One region of the Mesorhizobium sp. B2-4-7 genome, then DNA from elsewhere that is predicted to be linked to it. Evidence: predicted binding sites of a transcription regulator. Region 1 holds the regulator's gene; the other holds the start of a gene.
The links. The regulator HrcA, encoded in region 1, represses chaperone genes, less so after heat shock. The targets are predictions, from matches to a motif close to GTTAGCACTCNCNNNNNGNGAGTGCTAAC.

Region 1 (6,539 bases):
GCACAGAGTTTCGCGGGCGGGAATTGCCTGGAGCCGGATTTGGTTGCACCAGGCATGCCCCGTGCCCGGGACCTCCCAAGCGGATCAGGACCGCCCGTCGCCGTAGGTCACGCGCCAGATGGTGCCGTTGCCGTCCTCGGTGACGATCAGCGCGCCGTCGCTCGCCACCGCCACGCCGACGGGCCGGCCCCAGACCTCGCCGCCGGAGGTGAGGAAGCCGGTCATGAAGTCCTCATATTCGCCGGTCGGCTTGCCGTCCTTGAACTTGAGCCGCACCACCTTGTAGCCGGTCCTGTTGCCGCGGTTCCACGAACCGTGCAGGGCGACGAAGGCGTCGCCCCTGTATTCGGCCGGAAAACCGGATCCCGCGCGGACATTCCTGCCGTCGTAGAAGGCGATGTTGAGCGGCGCCGAATGCGCCTGCATCAGAATGTCGGGGACGGTGACCTTGCCGGCAAGGTCGGGACGCGCGCCCTTGTGGCGCGGATCCTCATTGTCGCCGATATAGTACCAGGGCCAGCCGTAGAAGGCGCCTTCCTTCACTTCGGTCGCATATTCGAAGGGCACGTTGTCGCCGAGCGCGTCGCGCTCGTTGACCACGCACCACAGCGCGCCCGCCGCCGGCTGCATGGCCATGCCCGAACAATTGCGCAAGCCGGTGGCAACGATGCGGCCATTCCTACCGTCCGGGTCGAAAGCCCTGACGTCGGCGCGGCCTTCCTCCGCGCCCCAGGTGGCGCCGAGCGGCTTCGACCTGGCCCAGGCGTCGAGCCCGCCCCGCGGTTTTTTTGCCATGTCCTGGGCGGCGTTCGAACCGGAGCCGACCGAGAGATACAGCGTCTTGCCGTCCGGCGAGAACGCGACGTCGCGGGTCCAGTGATGAGTGGCCGGAATATCGCGGACGACGGTTTCCGGCTCGCCGGAGGCCTTCAGGTCGCCATCGCGGTAGGGAAAGCGCACGATGCTGTCGCTGTTGGCGACATAGATCCACTGCGGGCTGTCCCCTGGCGGATAGAAGGCGATGCCGTAGGGCCGGTTGAGATTGCGGGCGAAGATGCCGTCCCTGACAGGTTTCGCGCTGCCCTCGCCGAGACGGTAGACGCGGATCTGGTTGGCCTCGCTGTCGGCGACGAACAGGTCGCCATTGGGCGCGACACGCACGACGCGCGGATTATCGATGCCCGACGCGATCAGTTCCGCCGAAAAACCCGCCGGCAGCCGCGGCTCGGCGCCTCGAGGCCTTTGCACCGGACCGGCGCTGTTCGAAGCGGATCTGGTGACATAGGGCCGGGGCTGGTCTTGCGGCCTGATCAGCCGGCGCACGCCCGGCTCGTCGGCACGCCAGTCACCGAATGCGGCCGCGCCCTTCAGCACCGGCTCTGCCTGCTGGGCCAATGCCGTCGCGGCGAAGAGCAAGGCAGCAGGGAGCGCCACCGCGCCGGCAAGTCGGATCATCCCAGTCTCCAGCTTCTCGCTTCTTCATGCATGTCGTTGTCCCAAGACCGAGGTCACATGCACCAAGGGAACGGGCGGGCTCGGCAGTCGTTCCGGACGACACGGGGAGTTGAAGGAATTCGGGTCAGGTATCCGCGTCGAGATCGGCGTCGAGGTTCTTTTCCAGTTCGACGAGGTCGGCCGGCAGCGGCATGCCCATGGCGCGGATTTCGCGCAGCTTCTCGCGCAATTGCTCCTGCACTTCGCGCACATCCTCAGGCTGGTTGACCATCTCCTCCAGCAGCAGGCTGATCTGGGCCTTGAACGATTCCAGCGCCATCTTTTCTCTCCTCGGCCGGCTGGATCGATCCCAGCTCTCAGCGCAGCATGCGCGATATCAGCTGCGCCGTATAGTCGACCATCGGGACAATGCGGGCATAGTTGAGCCGGGTCGGGCCGATGACTCCGAGCGCGCCGACGACGCGGGCGTCCTTGTCGCGGTAAGGCGCCACGACCAGCGACGAGCCGGAGAGCGAGAAAAGCTTGTTTTCCGAGCCGATGAAGATGCGCACGCCCGGTCCCGCCTCGGCGAGGTCGAGCAGCTGGATCAGCCCGTCCTGCGTCTCCATGTCCTCGAACAGGTGGCGCAGGAGTTCGATGTCGGCCTGGGCGGTGACGTTTTCGAGCAGATTGGCGCGGCCGCGCACGATCAGGCGCGCCGGCAGGCCGCTTTCCGCGCCGGCCCACACCGCCAGCCCTTTCTCCACCAGGTCCTGCGACAGCGTGTCGAGCGCTGCCCTTGTCTCTTCCTTGATACGCTCGACCTCCGCCCGCGCCTCGGCCAGCGTACGGCCGCGAATATGGGCGTTGAGGAAATTCGAGGCCTCGTGCAATTGCGAGACGGTGATGCCGGCCGGCAGATCGATGACCCGGTTCTCGACGTCGCCGTTCTGCGACACCATCACGGTCAGCGCCTTGGTCGGTTCGAGCTGGATGAACTCGATGTGCTTAAGGGCCACCTCGTTCTTGGCGGCCAGCACCAGGCCGGCGCCGCGCGACATGCCCGACAGCATCTGGCTGGCCTCGGTCAGCATGTGTTCCAGGGTAGCGCCCGAGCCGGAGGCTCGCACCTGCGCCTCGATGCTGCGCCGCTCCTCGTCGGAGAGGTCGCCCAGTTCCATAAAGGCGTCGACGAAGAAGCGCAGGCCGGCCTGCGTCGGCAGACGGCCGGCCGAGATGTGCGGCGCGTAGATCAGGCCGAGATGTTCGAGGTCGCTCATCACGTTGCGGATGGTGGCGGGCGACAGCGAGGACGGCAGGATGCGCGACAGGCTGCGCGATCCCACGGGCTCGCCGTCCCTCAGATAGGAATCGACGATGCGCCGGAAGATGTCGCGCGAACGCATGTCGAGCGCCTGAAGTGCGGGCGCCTGAAGTGCCGGCGTGTGAAGAGCGAGCGACTGCGAAGCGGGATCGACTGCCTTGGTCATTGCGGCCATAACCTCCGGTTCAAGGATATAGACTTCGCGGCGCTGCGCGCAACCCGGTGTCGTGTTGCGCGATCACCCCGGTGTCGCCGCGTTTGCGGCCGCCGGTCCATTTTCCTTTACGCCGTGCCCCGCATGCGTCTAAAAGCCGGCCAAGATTCAAAAAAGCTGACAAGAAAGCAGGCCGAATGCGCCCCTCCAAACGCCAGTTCGACGAAATGCGCGCCATCTCCTTCGAGCGCGGCATCTCCAAACATGCCGAAGGCTCGTGCCTGGTGAAGTTCGGCGACACGCATGTCTTGTGCACGGCAAGCCTGGAAGAAAAGGTGCCGGGCTGGATGCGCAATTCCGGGAAAGGCTGGGTGACGGCCGAATATGGCATGCTGCCGCGCTCGACAGGCGAGCGCATGCGCCGCGAGGCCTCCGCCGGCAAGCAGGGCGGGCGCACGCTGGAGATCCAGCGGCTGATCGGCCGCTCGCTGCGCGCGGTGGTCGACCTGCAGGCGCTGGGCGAGCAGCAGATCACCGTCGACTGCGACGTCATCCAGGCCGATGGCGGCACCCGCACCGCCTCCATCACGGGCGGCTGGGTGGCGCTCTACGATTGCTTGCGCTGGATGGAGGCCCGGCAGATGGTGAGCGTCGCCAAGGTGCTGAAAGACCATGTCGCGGCGATTTCCTGCGGCATCCATGACGGCCAGCCGGTCATCGACCTCGACTATATCGAGGATTCCTCGGCCGGCACCGACGCCAATTTCGTCATGACCGGCAAGGGCGGCATCGTCGAGATCCAAGGCACGGCCGAGGGCGAGCCCTTTTCGGAAGGGCAGTTCGCCGAGCTGATGGGCCTGGCCAAGAAAGGCATCCAGAGGCTGGTGAGTTTGCAGCAGATGGCGGTGGCGTAGTTTATTCATGCGGAGCCTGGGCACCCCCCTCTGCCCTGCCGGGCATCTCCCCCGCAAGGGGGGAGATCGGCTGTTGTCTTCGCCAGTAATCAGCATAGAATACCATGAGCGGGCGCTCACGCTGCCAATCTCCCCCCTTGCGGGGGAGATGGCCGGCAGGCCAGAGGGGGGTGCCTCGTGATCCCCTCTGCCATTCTTGAATCCGCTCTTTACGTCACCGACCTCGCCGCTGCCGAAGCCTTCTACACCGACATCCTCGGCCTCACTCCTCTCGGCAAGGTCGAGGGCCGCCATCTGTTCTTCCGTTGCGGAGCCGGCGTGCTGCTGGTCTTCAACGCCGAGGCGACCAGGATCCCGCCTGCGCCCGACGCGAGGCTGAAAGTGCCGCCACACGGCACATCGGGCGAAGGCCATCTCTGCTTTGCGGCGACCGCCGATGAAATCAGCCGCTGGAAATCCCATCTGAAGGCGAAGAACATCGCTGTCGAAAGCGAATTCGAATGGCCGCAAGGCGGCCGCTCGCTTTATATCCGCGATCCCTCCGGCAATTCGATCGAATTCGCCGAGCCGAGAATCTGGGGACTTTGATGCATTCTCTCGACGGAAAAAAGATCGTCGTCGCCAGCCACAATGAAGGCAAGCTGCGCGAATTCGCCGATCTGATGGCGCCATTCGGATTCGAGGCGAAATCGGCGAAGGACTATGGCTTGCCCGAACCCGAGGAGACCGGCACAACCTTCGAGGAGAACGCCTATATCAAGGCCTTCGCCGCGGCCAAGGCGACGGGCCTGCCGGCGCTGTCGGACGATTCGGGCCTGTGCGTCGACGCGCTTGACGGCGCGCCCGGCGTCTACACCGCCAACTGGGCCGAAACGCCTGATGGCAGCAGGGATTTCGGCATCGCCATGCAGCGCACCGAAGTGGCGCTGCAGGAAGTCGGCGCCGCCTCGGCCGAGCAGCGCAAGGGTCGCTTCGTCGCCGTCATCTGCCTCGCCTTTCCCGACGGCGAGGCCGAATATTACCGCGGCGAGGCCGAAGGCACGCTGGTCTGGCCGCCGCGCGGCGAGCTCGGATTCGGCTACGACCCGGTGTTCCTGCCCGACGGCTTCGAAAAGACCTTCGGCGAGATGACCGCCGAGGAAAAACACGGCTGGAAACCCGGCCAGGCCACGGCGCTGTCGCACCGCGCCCGCGCCTTCCAGAAATTCGCCCAAGCCCGATTGGGTCTGGCCCGGTTAGGCTCGGCATGATCAGGCCCGGCGCCACCATGCCGCTCGACCGCAGCCCCGGTTTCGGCGTCTATGTGCATTGGCCGTTCTGCGCGGCCAAATGCCCCTATTGCGACTTCAACAGCCATGTCCGCCACCAGCCGGTCGACCAGGAGCGCTTTGCCGCCGCCTTCGAGGCGGAACTGGCGACGATGCGCCAGCGCACCGGCCCACGCGAGGTGACCAGCATCTTTCTCGGCGGCGGCACGCCGTCGTTGATGAAGCCGGAAACGGTGGCCAGGGTCCTGGACGCCGTGGCGAAGAACTGGACGGTGCCCGACGGCATCGAGGTGACGCTGGAGGCCAATCCCTCCTCGGTCGAAGCCGAACGCTTTCGCGGCTATCGCGCTGCGGGCGTCAACCGGGTCTCGCTCGGCGTGCAGGCGCTGAACGACAAGGATTTGCGCTTCCTTGGCCGGCTGCACAATGTGGACGAGGCGCTGCACGCGATCGGGCTCGCGCGGGAGATATTCCCAAGGCTCTCCTTCGACCTGATCTACGCACGGCCAGGCCAGACGCCGGAGGCCTGGGCATCGGAGCTCGAACAGGCGATCGGCCACGCCGCCGACCATCTGTCGCTCTATCAGCTGACCATCGAGGAAGGCACGCCGTTCCACGCGCTGCACGCGGCGAAGAAATTCATCATCCCCGACAACGACCACGCCGCCGACCTCTATGCGCTGACGCAAGAGGTGACATCGGCCCATGGTTTGCCGGCATATGAGATCTCAAACCACGCCCGGCCGGGTGCCGAAAGCCGGCACAATCTGACCTACTGGCGCTATGGCGAATATGTCGGCGTCGGCCCCGGCGCGCATGGCCGCTTCGTCGAGAACGGCCACCGCGTCGTGACCATCGCGGAGAGGATGCCGGAAACCTGGGCCAATCTGGTCGAGGCCAAGGGCCATGGCGTCACCGGAGGCGAGACCCTGACGCGCTCCGAAGAGGCTGACGAGTTCCTGCTGATGGGACTGAGGCTGGCGGAAGGCATCGACCTGTCGCGCTACGAAGCGTTTTCCGGGCGCGGCCTGTCGAGCGCACGGCTGTCGGTGCTGCAAGGCGAAGGGCTGGTGGCGCCGATCGGCAACGCCCGCCTGCGCGCCACGCCCGCCGGCATGATCGTGCTCGACGCCGTGGTGGCCGATCTGGCACGGTAGGCTGGGATGCTGCTCCCAATCTCGAAGCCAAGATTACGCTTCTGGAGGCGGCTGTTTCGCGGTATCTGAGTTGAGACCCGACCGGTGAGGCTATCCGAATGAACCTGCCGCTCTCCTGGCAATTCTGGGCGCTGTTGTCGGCGACTTTCGCGGCGCTGACGGCGATCTTCGCCAAGGTCGGCATCGAGACCATCAATTCCGATTTCGCCACCCTCATCCGGACAGCCATCATCCTGGTCGTGCTTGCGGCGATCCTCGCCGCCAGCGGCCAATTCCAATCGTGGGCCT
Region 2 (6,539 bases), on a different contig from region 1:
GCGCGGCCATCATCGTCTCGAAATCGCGCAGCATGTCGGCGATCGGCAGCACCCACTTGCGGCGGCGCAGCCGGTAGGTCGCGATGTTGTTCAGCGTGACTTCGCTCAAGATGCCGAAGGCGCCGAGAGCGACCCCCATCGCATGGATCATATCCTGGTCGCGGGTCCGATCGAATTCGCGCAACTCGCCCCGCCCGTCCACGATCTGCACCGTCTCCAACTGGGTGTGATAAGCGCCCAGCGTCAGCCCGGAACCATGGGTGGCGGTGCCCAGCGCGCCGCCGATCGCCTGGCGGTCGATGTCGCCCATATTTGGCAGGCCCTGGCCGATGCCGTGCAGCATGTGCATTAGCGGGCCGAGCCGGGTCCCTGCCCGCACCCGCGCGCGATGGCTTTGTATGTCGTGCGAGACCAGCCCCTCGATCTTCTCCAGGGAAACGATCGAGCCTTGCGATGCCACCAGCGCCGTGAAGGAGTGGCCAGCACCCGCCACCCGCAGCGGCCCAGGTGCCGTGCGCACCAGATCGGCAAGCTCGCCGGCGTCGGTTGGAGTGGCGATCAGCTTCGGCTCGGCGCGCACGAAGCCCGACCAGTTGCTCCAGTTCCGCGCGGTGATCGTCGACATCCAGCCGTCCCGTCAGACGCGCCGACGGCGCATAGTGGCCACGAACAGGCCAAGCAGGGCCACGCTGGCAAACGCGCTTGCCGCGGCGAATTCCGGCACGGGCCGGAAATCCTTGCCATTGATGAGCAGCGACGCCGCGACCGGCCCGATCGCCAGGCCGAAGAGCTGTGCAGCCGGCACCAGCAGCACGGCGGTACGCGTCTCGTCCGCCGTGATCGCCAGCCGGATCTGATAGGGTACGATGAACAACAGGATGAAGCCCATGACCAAGGCGGCGATCCAGAATGTCGTCAGGCCAGGTGCGCTGGCAAGAACAAGGGAGGAGACCAGCGCGACGGCACCGATGGCCGTAATGGCAATGCGGTAATCGATGCGCGCCTCGAACACGGTCGCCGTCATCGCGCCCAGGACCTGCGTCGCCAGGCTGGCCGAGACGATCAGACCGACGGTCCAGCTATCAATCCCATATTGCGCACCGAGCGGTTCCAGGAAGGCCCAGATCGCGCCGAAGAACATGAAGTAGCAGAAGACCGACAATAGCGCGGTGATCGACGGAACCGTCAGCACATTGGCCAGGTTCTCCTCTTTCGGCAGGTCGGCGTAGTCACCGGGTACGGTGAAAGCGGCCGCCAGCGAAACGACGCAGACGACGGCAAGCACGATGAAGCCGCCGGACGACCCCGCCTTGGGAATGACATAGAGTGCCAAAAGCAGAGCGAGCGCACATTGCGCCAGGGTCTGCAGCGTCACGAAATAGCCGCCGATGCGCTCCGCCCGGCGCGAACGGGCGATCAGTTCGGTGGCGATCGCGACCAGACCACCTTCAGCCAGCCCGGCGATGGCGCGGGCGGCGATCAACGCATTGGCGCTTGCGGCATGGGCGGTCCATACATTCGCCAGGGCCAGCAGGATCAAAAGGACGGCGCTTTTCCAGCGCATGTTGCGCGCGGAAAGCAGCATCGCCACCACGGCTGAACCGATGGCGATCGCGATCATCTCCGCCGTGGCGACCAGCGCCAGTTCATCGCCGCTGACATGGCCCTCGGTGTAGAGCGCGCCAAGCAGCACGGGCTGAAGCCCGAGGATCAGCAGCCCGACCGAGCCGATCCATAATGCGGAGCCGAGCTCGACGCCGGTCGGGTTGCCGACCAGCCAATCGCCATTTTCCGCTTGTACGGCTTGCGTCGCAGTCACGAGGCGCCTCCCAACGTCCTTGCAGTGCGATAAAAAAGCTGACAACTTGTCAGCATTACGAAACTGATACTTGATCATGTTTCTTGTCAACCGGGAATTTTGAAGCTCTCGCGAGAGATTGGGCGCATGGCGGAAGCAAGGCGGATGGCGACGGCGCCGAGGCGCAGGCCCAAGCAGGAGCGGAGCCGCGAACGCATCGACGCGATCCTTTCGACGACCATGCGGCTGATCGGCGAAAAAGGCATCGACGCGGTGACGATGAAGGAAGTGGGCGCACTGGCGGGCGGACCGATCGCCACCGTCTACCATTATTTCCCCAACAAATCGGCGATCCTGGCGATGCTCTATGAGCGCTTCTCGGAGGAAAGCCGCGCACGCTTCGGCGAGATCATCGCCGAAATAAGTGGGCTTGAGGACGTGACGGCTGCCGCGGACCGCATGATCGAGGACTATTACCGGCGCGTGGCCGACGACCGGGCCATCCAGGATCTGCAGAACGCGATACAGGCCGACAAGGCGCTGCAGAACCTCGACATTGCTGAGACAAGGCACCAGGCCAAGATGTTCTGCGACCACGTCGCTCCGATGCTGCGGCCCGACCGGCGCGAAGACTTCGCGCGCGTGGTGTTCCTGATCTTCCAGCTTGCCGGCGGCGTCGTGCGGCTAGCGCTGACGCAGGACGAGAAGGAAGGCCGCCGCACGATCGACGACTACAGGTCCATCATCCATACGCAGCTGAGATTGTTTCTGTAGTTTTCGGCGGCGGCTTTCGCGCCCCTCTCTCCCGTGACATCGACACGTCTTGCGTATCGAAGTATCGGGCGGCAGGATCTCTGACCGATAGCGGCAGAGCACCCCTCCGCGCCTTGTTTTGCCGTCGATTGCGGGAGGAACCGGCGCATTTCGCATGAAAGGCCAGCGGCAACTGGCACGTTCTGCGAGCGGGCTTTCGCGGAAAACAAAATTTCGCGCCGCTGCCCGCTCGCGCGCGCCTTGACTCTCGCCAGCCAGCAGCCTATTTCACCGCCACGTTAGCACTCGCCCTGGGTGAGTGCTAACCACAGGTCCGGTACCGCCGGGCTTTGTAGATTGTCCGGCTTCGCCGGACGGAGGAACTGTTTCTCACCGTTCTCATCGAGGAAGAAAACATGGCAAAGTCGAAGTTCCGCCCGCTTCATGACCGCGTGGTTGTACGCCGGGTCGAATCCGAATCCAAGACCGCCGGCGGGATCATCATCCCCGACACGGCGAAGGAAAAGCCGCAGGAAGGCGAGATCATCGCCGTCGGCTCCGGCGCCCGCGACGAAGCTGGCAAGCTCGTGCCCCTGGACGTCAAGGCTGGCGACCGCATCCTGTTCGGCAAGTGGTCGGGCACCGAAGTCAAGCTCAATGGCGAAGACCTTCTGATCATGAAGGAATCCGACATCATGGGCATCATCGGCTGAATATCGGCCTTTCCATCAACTGAATCTTGAATCTTCGGGCTCGATCCGAGCCCCTGCCAGGAGTTGAACATGGCTGCCAAAGACGTAAAATTCTCCCGCGACGCCCGTGAGCGCATGCTGCGCGGCGTCAACATCCTCGCCGACGCGGTGAAGGTCACGCTCGGCCCCAAGGGCCGCAACGTCGTCATCGACAAGTCGTTCGGCGCACCGCGCATCACCAAGGACGGCGTCACTGTCGCCAAGGAAATCGAACTTGAGGACAAGTTCGAGAACATGGGCGCGCAGATGGTCCGCGAAGTCGCTTCGAAGACCAACGACATCGCCGGCGACGGCACCACGACCGCGACCGTTCTGGCGCAGTCGATCGTCCAGGAAGGCCACAAGGCGGTTGCCGCCGGCATGAACCCGATGGACCTGAAGCGCGGCATCGACCTGGCCGTGACCGAAGTGGTCGCAGCTCTCGGCAAGGCCGCCAAGAAGATCAAGACCTCCGAGGAAGTCGCCCAGGTCGGCACCATCTCGGCCAATGGCGACGAGTCGGTCGGCAAGATGATCGCGGAAGCGATGCAGAAGGTCGGCAACGAAGGCGTCATCACCGTCGAGGAAGCCAAGACCGCCGAGACCGAGCTGGAAGTCGTCGAAGGCATGCAGTTCGACCGCGGCTATCTCTCGCCCTACTTCGTCACCAACCCCGATAAGATGGTTGCCGATCTCGAGGACGCCTACATCCTGCTGCACGAGAAGAAGCTCTCCAACCTGCAGGCCATGCTGCCGGTCCTGGAAGCGGTCGTGCAGACCTCCAAGCCGCTGCTCATCATCTCGGAAGACGTCGAAGGCGAGGCCCTGGCCACGCTGGTCGTCAACAAGCTGCGCGGTGGCCTGAAGATCGCCGCCGTCAAGGCTCCGGGCTTCGGTGATCGCCGCAAGGCCATGCTGGAAGACATCGCCATCCTCACCGGTGGCCAGGTCATCTCCGAAGACCTCGGCATCAAGCTCGAGAATGTCGGCCTCAACATGCTCGGCCGCGCCAAGAAGGTGTCGATCTCGAAGGAGAACACCACCATCGTCGACGGCGCCGGCAAGAAGGCCGAGATCCAGGGCCGCGTTGCCCAGATCAAGCAGCAGATCGAGGAGACCACCTCGGACTACGACAAGGAGAAGCTGCAGGAGCGTCTGGCCAAGCTCGCCGGCGGTGTTGCCGTTATCCGCGTCGGCGGTGCGACCGAAGTGGAAGTGAAGGAAAAGAAGGACCGCGTCGATGACGCCCTCAACGCGACCCGCGCGGCCGTAGAAGAAGGCATCGTTGCCGGCGGTGGCGTGGCCCTGCTGCGCGCTTCGGGCAACCTCAAGGCCACCGGCGTCAACTCCGACCAGGCCGCCGGCATCAACATCGTTCGCCGCGCACTGCAGGCCCCGGCCCGTCAGATCGCTGCCAACGCCGGTGCGGAAGCATCGATCGTTGCTGGCAAGATCCTCGAGAACAAGGGCGCGACCTTCGGCTACAACGCCCAGACCGGCGAATATGGCGACATGATCGCCATGGGTATCGTCGATCCGGTCAAGGTCGTGCGTACGGCTCTCCAGGACGCGGCCTCGGTCGCCGGCCTGCTGGTCACCACCGAAGCCATGATCGCGGAGGCTCCGAAGAAGGAGTCGGCTGGCGGCGGCATGCCTGGCGGCATGGGCGGCGGCGGCATGGGCGGTATGGGCGGCATGGACTTCTAATCCAGCCATCTGCTTTATGCATGTGGAAAGGGCGGCAGCGATGCCGCCCTTTTCTTTGCACATTCATGCCTTGCTTCAGCGTAGTCGGTTGGAATCAGCGTCAGACAGCAGTGCTCTCCGCTTGCCGCGTCGCCTTGCCGGCGAGGACTGCCTGCTCGATCAGGGTAGTCACCTCATCGGCCACGACGTTGATCGATGAGCGATCGCGGGTGGCTCGGGCAATCACCATCAGGCCTTCCAGCGAGGACTCGACCAACAGCGCCAGCGCCCGTGCGCGGCGCTCGACCACCCCTGCCCTGACAAACGCCTGGCGCAGCAGGCCGATCCACTGCTCGAAAGCGGAGCGGCAGATTTCCTCCAAGTCCGGCACGTCGTTCGGCGCATCGAGCACGACCGGCGCGATCGGGCAGCCGAGCGAGAATTCGTTGTCCTCCAGCATGCGAGCGACCGACTGGTAAATGTGGTGAACGGCGACCGCCGGATCGCTTTCCGCCGCCAGCTCGGCACCAAGCCTCTCAGTCACCTCGGCCACGCTGGCGCGCGTCACTTCGACGACCAGTTGATCCTTGCCACCGGGAAAGTGGAAATAGAGCGAGCCGCGCGGGGCGCCGCTGGCGCTCAGTATGTCATTGAGCGAAGTGCCGTGATAGCCGCGCCGCCTGAGCAGCAATCCGGTCGTTTCGAGTATGCGGGCTCTCGTATCGTTCGCCATGTCAACCTCTGTCAGGAGAGATCCTTATAAGCCTTGCCAGAAATATGACAACTGGTCTACATAATATGTAGATCAGTCTATATAATCGAGAGCCGAAATGCGCAGCTATGGTCTTGAGGGTTTGGGCGGAACCGAATGTCTGGTGATGCGGGAAGAGGTGCGACCGGAGCCAAGGCCCCAGGAGATCGTGGTGCGGGTGCGCGCCACCTCGCTCAACCGACGCGATACGATGATCCTCAATGGCACCTACCCCCTGACACCGCGCCGCGGGATCGTTCCGCTCAGCGACGGCGCCGGCGAGGTCGTCGCCATCGGCGATGATGTCACACGCTTTGCCGTCGGCGACCGTGTCACCGGCAGCTATTTCGCCCGCTGGATCGATGGCCGCATCAATGCCGGACTGATCGACCAGCTCGGCTGCACGCTGGATGGCATGCTCGGCGAGTACGCCGTGCTTGACGAGCAATGGGCGGTGCGAGTTCCCGAGCATCTCGACTGGCGCGAGGCGGCAACGCTGAGCTGCGCCGGCCTGACAGCCTGGAACGCACTGACCGGGGCGGAGATTCCCAAGCCCGGCCAATGGGTTCTAGTCATAGGCTCGGGCGGCGTCTCGCTGTTCGCGTTGCAGTTCGCCAAGCTGCTCGGCTGCCGCGTCGTCGCCGTCACCTCTCGCGCCGAGAAGGTCGGCAAGCTGCGGGCGATGGGGGCCGACCTCGTCGTCTCCTCGACCGACATGCCGGAATGGGGGGCGATGGTGCGTGGCGAAACCGGCGGTATCGACCTTACCGTCGAAACCGGCGGCCCGCCGACCTTCGCGCAGTCGCTGATCGCCAGCGCG

Region 2: the regulator HrcA is predicted to act here: its motif matches at 2,850-2,878, upstream of groES (co-chaperone GroES).

The regions. Positions count from the first base shown of each region.
Region 1 is NZ_VFVH01000002.1:380,977-387,515, forward strand. It holds gene FJ946_RS08510 (sorbosone dehydrogenase family protein) at 85-1,455, opposite strand; gene FJ946_RS08515 (hypothetical protein) at 1,580-1,774, opposite strand; gene hrcA (heat-inducible transcriptional repressor HrcA) at 1,812-2,924, opposite strand; gene rph (ribonuclease PH) at 3,110-3,826, shown strand; gene FJ946_RS08535 (VOC family protein) at 4,004-4,414, shown strand; gene rdgB (RdgB/HAM1 family non-canonical purine NTP pyrophosphatase) at 4,414-5,076, shown strand; gene hemW (radical SAM family heme chaperone HemW) at 5,073-6,251, shown strand; gene FJ946_RS08550 (EamA family transporter) at 6,350-6,539, shown strand, end outside.
Region 2 is NZ_VFVH01000001.1:226,209-232,747, forward strand. It holds gene FJ946_RS01105 (D-arabinono-1,4-lactone oxidase) at 1-625, opposite strand, end outside; gene FJ946_RS01110 (MFS transporter) at 638-1,819, opposite strand; gene FJ946_RS01115 (TetR/AcrR family transcriptional regulator) at 1,946-2,572, shown strand; gene groES (co-chaperone GroES) at 2,968-3,264, shown strand; gene groL (chaperonin GroEL) at 3,334-4,989, shown strand; gene FJ946_RS01130 (TetR/AcrR family transcriptional regulator) at 5,090-5,701, opposite strand; gene FJ946_RS01135 (NAD(P)-dependent alcohol dehydrogenase) at 5,799-6,539, shown strand, end outside.